Regions from separate parts of the Streptomyces sp. NPDC086554 genome, predicted to be linked through region 1. Evidence: riboswitches for the same ligand, from Rfam matches in the RefSeq annotation. Region 1 holds a riboswitch; the other holds the start of a gene.
What was found. A riboswitch is a leader RNA that binds a small molecule or an ion and turns the genes downstream of it on or off. The one in region 1 is predicted to bind cobalamin.
Positions count from the first base shown of each region.

Region 2: another riboswitch for cobalamin. It lies ahead of AB0O76_RS00740 (ABC transporter substrate-binding protein); the one in region 1 lies ahead of AB0O76_RS17620 (hypothetical protein).

Region 1 covers NZ_JBFBJK010000009.1:270,425-273,660, forward strand. The annotation lists gene AB0O76_RS17610 (MerR family transcriptional regulator) at 1-2, shown strand, start outside; gene AB0O76_RS17615 (MFS transporter) at 87-1,490, shown strand; cobalamin riboswitch at 1,574-1,704, shown strand; gene AB0O76_RS17620 (hypothetical protein) at 1,735-1,971, shown strand; gene AB0O76_RS17625 (CbtA family protein) at 1,983-2,732, shown strand; gene AB0O76_RS17630 (cupredoxin domain-containing protein) at 2,827-3,231, opposite strand.
Region 2 covers NZ_JBFBJK010000001.1:180,417-183,652, forward strand. The annotation lists gene AB0O76_RS00730 (amino acid permease) at 1-656, shown strand, start outside; gene AB0O76_RS00735 (M67 family metallopeptidase) at 746-1,168, shown strand; cobalamin riboswitch at 1,141-1,289, shown strand; gene AB0O76_RS00740 (ABC transporter substrate-binding protein) at 1,333-2,301, shown strand; gene AB0O76_RS00745 (iron ABC transporter permease) at 2,376-3,236, shown strand, end outside.

The DNA of each region.
Region 1 (3,236 bases):
AGTCCCTTCCGCACACGGCTCAGGGCTTCCGCCCGCGGCTCAGGGGCTTCCCCCTTGACGCAACCACCGGCCGCCGCCGGTCGGCGCTGATCGTGCTGTGCTTCGTGCAATTCATGCTGGTCCTGGACGACAACGTGGTGAGTGTCGCTCTCCCCAGCGTCCGGGATGAACTCGGCTTCAGTGCCGCGGGCCTGGCCTGGGTCGTCAACGCGTACTTCCTCGCCTTCGGCGGGCTGCTGTTGATTTCCGGCCGCGCGGCCGACCTGCTGGGCCGCCGACGCGTCTTCCTCAGCGGCGTGGCGCTGTTCGGTGCGGCGAGCCTGGCCTGCGGACTCGCCCAGGAACCCTGGCAGTTGGTGACCGGGAGATTCGTCCAGGGGGCGGGCGCGGCCATGGCCAGCCCGGCCGCACTGTCCCTGATCACACTTCTGTTCCCAGGTGCCGAGGAGCGCGCCAAGGCATTCAGCATCTGGGGCGGCATCGCCGGTCTGGGCGGCACCATGGGCTTGGTGATCTCCGGGGCGCTGACCGGCCTCACCTCCTGGCGCTGGATCTTCCTGATCAACCTGCCCGTGGCCGCCGGGGCTCTGGTACTGCTCCCGCGCCTCGTCGCCGAGAGCCGGGCCACCCGCCAGGCGCGCCTGGACGTACCTGGCGCGGTCTTGGGCACCGGCGCCGTCTTGTCGCTGGTCTACGGTCTGCTCCAGGCCGGGGAGTCGGGTTGGGGTGACTCGGCCGTTGCCGGGCCCCTGCTCCTTGCCGTCGTCCTGACCGTCTCGTTCCTCGCGGTCGAGTCACGCACGGCCGAGCCACTGGTGCCCTTGTCGTTCCTGTCCTTCCGCACCCGTGCCGTCGCCAACGGTGCGACCCTGCTGTTCTCCGCTGCCCTCTACGCGATGGCCTTCCTGCTGATGATCCACCTGCAGACCGTGCTGCGCTACGGTCCGCTCAAGGCTGGCATCGCCTACCTGCCCTACGGTGCCGGAATCCTGACGGGCATGTGGCTCTCCTCCCGCGCAGTGATCAGGTTCGGGATGCGCCGGACTTTCGTCGTGTCGTTCCTGATCAGCTCAGCGGGGCTGCTCCTGCTGTCCGACGTGACACCGAACGACAGCTACGCATCCGGGGTGCTGCCCGGCATGCTTGTCATGAGCCTCGGCTGCGGCCTGAGCCTTCCTGCCCTGACAGTCGCCGCGCTCACAGGCACCACCGAGGAGAACGCCGGTCTCGGCTCTGCGCTCCTCAGCTCCGTTCAACAGATCGGCGGCGCTGTGGGGGTGGCGGTACTCGTCACCCTGGCCGCGCGCCGCAGCGACGCCGTGGCCGATTCGACCGGCCCGCTGCACGCCGCGACGGAAGGCTACTCACTCGCGCTCATCGTCGCTGCGGCCCTCCTCGCGCTCGGAGCCCTCCTCATCGCCACCCTGCTCGGAAGCCGCCGCTCAGAATCTGCGGCGGACGTACGCGACATGTCGGCAAAGCACGGCTAGCTGCACGAAGCTGTCCCGTGCGACGCCATCCGTGAACCCCTATCGGGCACAGAGGGCCTTGCTCTAAGTTGCCTAGTAGACGTCGCGCACACGCGACGACAAGTTCGCATCGAGGCGAAGGTGAGCAGGAACCCGGTGGAAATCCGGGGCGGTGCCGCCACTGTGACCGGGGTGACCCGGGAGTCAGACACTGACCCTTCGTCCTCCAGGCAAGTGGGGCGTGCGCACCCCACGAGGAGGTTTCATGAGTGCTTCAGCGGTTCCCGGAACGCGATCTGCCGCGGGGCTGGTCGTTCACCCGCTGCGGGACGGGCTCATCGCTGCCGCGGCGGTGATTCTCGCGCTGGTCGTGCTGGACGCGGTCTTCCTGGACCAGGGGGCGCTGCTGTCACCGATGCTCGGCAAGGTCGCGACATCGGCCAACTACGTCCACGAGTTCGCGCACGACGGGCGGCACCTCTTCGGTGCCCCTTGCCACTGAGGAGAGCGCTCATGACTTCTCTCCTGTTCCTGCTGGGCCGGGGCACGTTCGCGGGTGGAGTCGCCGGTCTGGTCAGCGGAGGCTTCTCGGTGCTGTTCGCGGAACCGGTACTGGACCGTGCGGTGCGGCTGGAAGCGGCCCGTGAAGAGGCGCGCGGCGCGAGTGCCGCGGTCGAGGTCTTCTCCCGCTCCACCCAGCACACGGGCCTGGTGGTGGCCGCAGTTGGCACTGGTGCGGCGATCGGGGTGCTCTTCGCTGTCGTGTACGCGGTGCTGCACCGTCGGGACCCGGACAGCGCGCCCTGGAAGCGGTCGCTGATGCTGGCGGGCGCCGGATTCACCGGAGTCTGGCTACTGCCATTCCTGCGCTATCCGGCGAACCCGCCGGGCGTGGGCGACCCGGGCACGGTCGGTGTCCGCGGCGATGCGTGGCTCGCGGCCATCGGGATCAGCTTGATCGCTGTCGTCCTGGCCTGGAGCATCCGCACGTGGTTGGAGCGGCACGGCCACCCCGCGCCGCTGCGCCAGCTCGCTGTCGCGGCCATCATGGTGACCGCGCTCGGCTCACTCTTCGCGCTGCCGGACAACCCCGACGTGGTGAACGCTCCCGCGACGCTGGTGTGGGACTTCCGGGTGCTCTCGGCGGCGTCCGTGGGGCTGCTGTGGGCCTTGCTGGCCGTGGGCTTCGGTCTCATCGGCTTGCGGGCGGCTCGTACGCGGATGGGGGCGAGTGCGCGGACTGCACCCGTACCCGCAGCCTGACCCTCCGGTCGTGCCTCGGCCGACGTCCCTGTGCGCGTCACGGGCGTCGGCCGCTCCGGCGAGCGGCTGGTGCTGTCGCAGTCCGCGTGAGGCTTCAACGCACGATCAGAGTGCCCTTCATGGACGGGTGAAAGGTGCAGTCGAAGGCGTAACGGCCGGTGTCGGAAGGGGCCGTGAGAGTGGCGGACCCGCCGCCAGGGATGCTCCCTGTGTCGAATGTCTTGCCCTCCGTGGCGGTCACCGTGTGTGCTTCGGAGTCCTGGTTGACCACCGCGATCTTCTCGCCGGGACGCACAGTCAGTGTCGCGGGGCTGAACGCGAAGTCCTTCACGGTCAGGCGTACCTCGCCGGTGCTCGTTGGCGCGGATGTCGAGGCAGGGGGCGAGGAGGCCGGGGTGGAGGCGTCGTCCCCGCTGGAGCAGGCGGTGACGAAAAGCAGTGCGGCCGCGGCTCCGAGTGCGAGGGAGGCGACATTCCGCCGGTGATGCGAAGACGTCATCGGAC
Region 2 (3,236 bases), on a different contig from region 1:
CGCTGATCATGATCCTGTCGGTCGTCCCGTGGACCACCTTCAAGCCGGGCGTCTCGCCGTTCGTGAAGGCCTTCGAGGAGATGGGTCTCGGCATCGGTGCCGCCATCGTCAACTTCGTCGTCCTGACGGCCGCGCTCTCCTCCTGCAACTCCGGCATGTACTCCACCGGCCGCATGCTGCGTGACCTCGCCCTCAACGGGCAGGGCCCGAAGTTCTTCACCAAGCTGACGAAGAACGGCCTGCCGCTGGTCGGCACCACCTTCTCCGCGGCCCTGATGCTGGTCGGCGTCTGGATCAACTACCAGTGGCCGGGCGAGGCGTTCAACTACGTCGTCTCCTTCGCCACCATCTCCGGCATGTGGGCCTGGATCATGATCCTGGTCTGTCAGATCAAGTACCGCCGCAAGGCCGACCGCGGCGAGCTGCCGCAGTCCACCTTCCGGGCTCCGGGAGCGCCGTACACGAGCTGGTTCGCGCTGCTCTTCATCGGCATGGTGATCGTGATGATGGGCATCGACAAGGACGCGCGCATCTCGCTCTACGCCGCCCCGGTGTGGGCGCTCATCCTGGGCGTCGGCTACCTGGTCATGGAGAAGCGCAAGGCGCAGTCGACGGGTGGCGGCGACGCCGAGCCGCAGGACGCGATCAAGTCCTGACTCCCGCCTGATCCCTGCTGATCCCAGCATGTGGGCCGATCCGTACCATCCCTCGGTACGGATCGGCCCCTCTGCTTATCCTGGCTCCCATGCTGATCCTGACCCAGGCCCTCCACGACCAGATCGTCGCGCACGCGCGCAAGGACCACCCCGACGAGGCGTGCGGCGTGGTCGCGGGCCCGGAGGGCACCGGCCGCCCCGAGCGCTTCATCCCGATGCTGAACGCGGCCCGCTCGCCCACGTTCTACGAGTTCGACTCGACGGACCTCCTCAAGCTCTACCGCGAGATGGACGACCGCGACGAGGAGCCGGTGATCGTCTACCACTCGCACACGGCGACCGAGGCGTACCCCTCGCGCACCGACATCACGTACGCGAACGAGCCCGGCGCGCACTACGTCCTGGTCTCCACTGCGGACACCGACGGCGCGGGCGACTTCCAGTTCCGCTCCTACCGGATCGTGGACGGCGAGGTCACCGAGGAAGAGGTCAAGGTCGTCCAGGCATACTGAGCCCCACCTTTGAGGCGGCAGGACCCAGGAAGCCGGTGCGAATCCGGCACGGTCCCGCCACTGTGACCCCACCCTGCGCGGGTGGGGCAGTCAGGAACTGACCTGCCGCCCTCTCCCACGGATGCAGGGGACGCGGAATCCCCTGGAGGAGGCACAGCTCAGCCATGTCCCGACCTCTGCGCGTACTCATGGCCGGCGCCCTGCTGGCCCCGCTCGTCGCCGCGTGCTCGTCCCCGGCGGACGAGGAATCCGGGAAGGGGAGCGGCCCGAAAGCGGCCGGATTCCCGTACACGGTCACCAACTGCGGCGTGAAGACGACGTACCAGGCACCCCCGAAGCGCGCCGTGACCATGAACCAGCACGCGACGGAAGTGATGCTGGAGCTCGGCCTTGCGGACCGCATGGCGGGCACGGCCTACCTGGACGACAAGGTCCTCCCGTCGTACGCGAAGGCGTACGCGTCCGTCCCGGTCCTCGCGAAGGAGTACCCCTCCTACGAGAAGCTGCTCGCCGCCAACCCCGACTTCGTGTACGGGGGTTACCCGAGCGCCTTCCTCGCGGGCGAGGGCCGCAGCCGCGCGGCGCTCGCGAAGTCCGGTATCAAGACCCGCCTCGACGTGGAGGGCTGCGCAAAGCGCCCGGTGACCATGAAGGACGTCTTCCGGGAGGTCCGCGAGGCCGGCTCCACCTTCGGGGTACGGGCACGGGCGGACCGCTGGGTGAGCGGCGCCGAGCGCCAACTTGCCGAAACCGAGAAGCAGTTGAAGGACAGGAAGCCGCTCCCGGTCTTCGTGTACGACAGCGGTGACAAGACGGCCTTCACGGCGGGCGGCCGCGGCATCGGGAACGACATCATCAAGCGCGCGGGCGGCCGCAACGTCTTCGCGGACCTGGACAAGTCCTTCGGTGACGCGTCCTGGGAGTCGGTGGTGGACCGTAAGCCGGAGCTGATCCTGATCCTCGACTACGGCGGCACGACGGTCGCCCAGAAGAAGCGCCGATTGCTGGAGGATCCGCTCCTGGCGGACGTCCCGGCGATCAAGCACAAGCGGTTCGCGGTGCTGCCGCTGTCGGATGTGGTGACGGGGGTGCGGGCCCCGGATGCGGTGAAGAAGCTGGCGGACCAGCTGTGAGTCGCACTTCTCAGCCGGTCCCGGCGCTAGGAAGGGGCGGGGTCGGGGAAAGGAAACCGCCCTACCCAGCCGTCATCACCGGGCTCCTCATAGCCCTGGCGGCAGCGGCAACCGCAGGCCTGGCCCTGGGCTCGGTCCGCATCCCCGTGACCGACGTACTGGACATAGTCACCGGAAGGGCGGGCCCCTCTCCCTTCCGGACGATAGTGCTGGACGCCCGCCTGCCCAGGGTCCTGCTGGGCGCAGCCGTAGGCGCGGGCCTGGCAGTCATCGGCACAGTCCTCCAGGCCCTGGTCCGCAACCCCCTCGCGGACCCCTTCCTCCTGGGAGTCTCCTCCGGCGCATCCGCCGGAGCAGTCGCCGCCATAGTTCTCGGCAGCGCCCTCGGCGTCGGCGCGGGCCTGTCCATCACGGTCACCATCCCGGCCGCGTCCTTCGCGGGCGCACTCCTCTCCCTGCTCCTCGTCTACACCCTGGCCAGAAGCACCGGCGGCAGCTTCGCCAGCGGCCGCCTGATCCTGGCGGGCGTGGCCGTCTCGTACATCCTCTCCGCCCTGACCAGCCTGATCCTGGTCACCGCTGACAGCGCGGACCACCTTCAGGAGGTCCTGTACTGGACGCTCGGCGGCCTCGGCAGCGCCCGCTGGGACATGCTGGCCCTCCCCACCGGCGTACTGATCGTCGGCACGGCGCTCCTGCTCGCCCTCGCCCGCCCCCTGGACCTCCTCCTCGTCGGCGAGGAGGGCGCCACCGTCCTCGGCCTGGACACCGCCCGCTTCCGCGCCGCCGTCTTCGTCCTCGCCTCGCTCCTGACCGCCGTACTCGTCGCGTACAGCGGAGCCATCGGCTTCGTCGGCCTGATGGTGCCGCACGCCGCCCGGATGCTGGTCGGCGCATCGCACCGGGCGCTGTTGCCGGTCGCGGCGCTCGCGGGC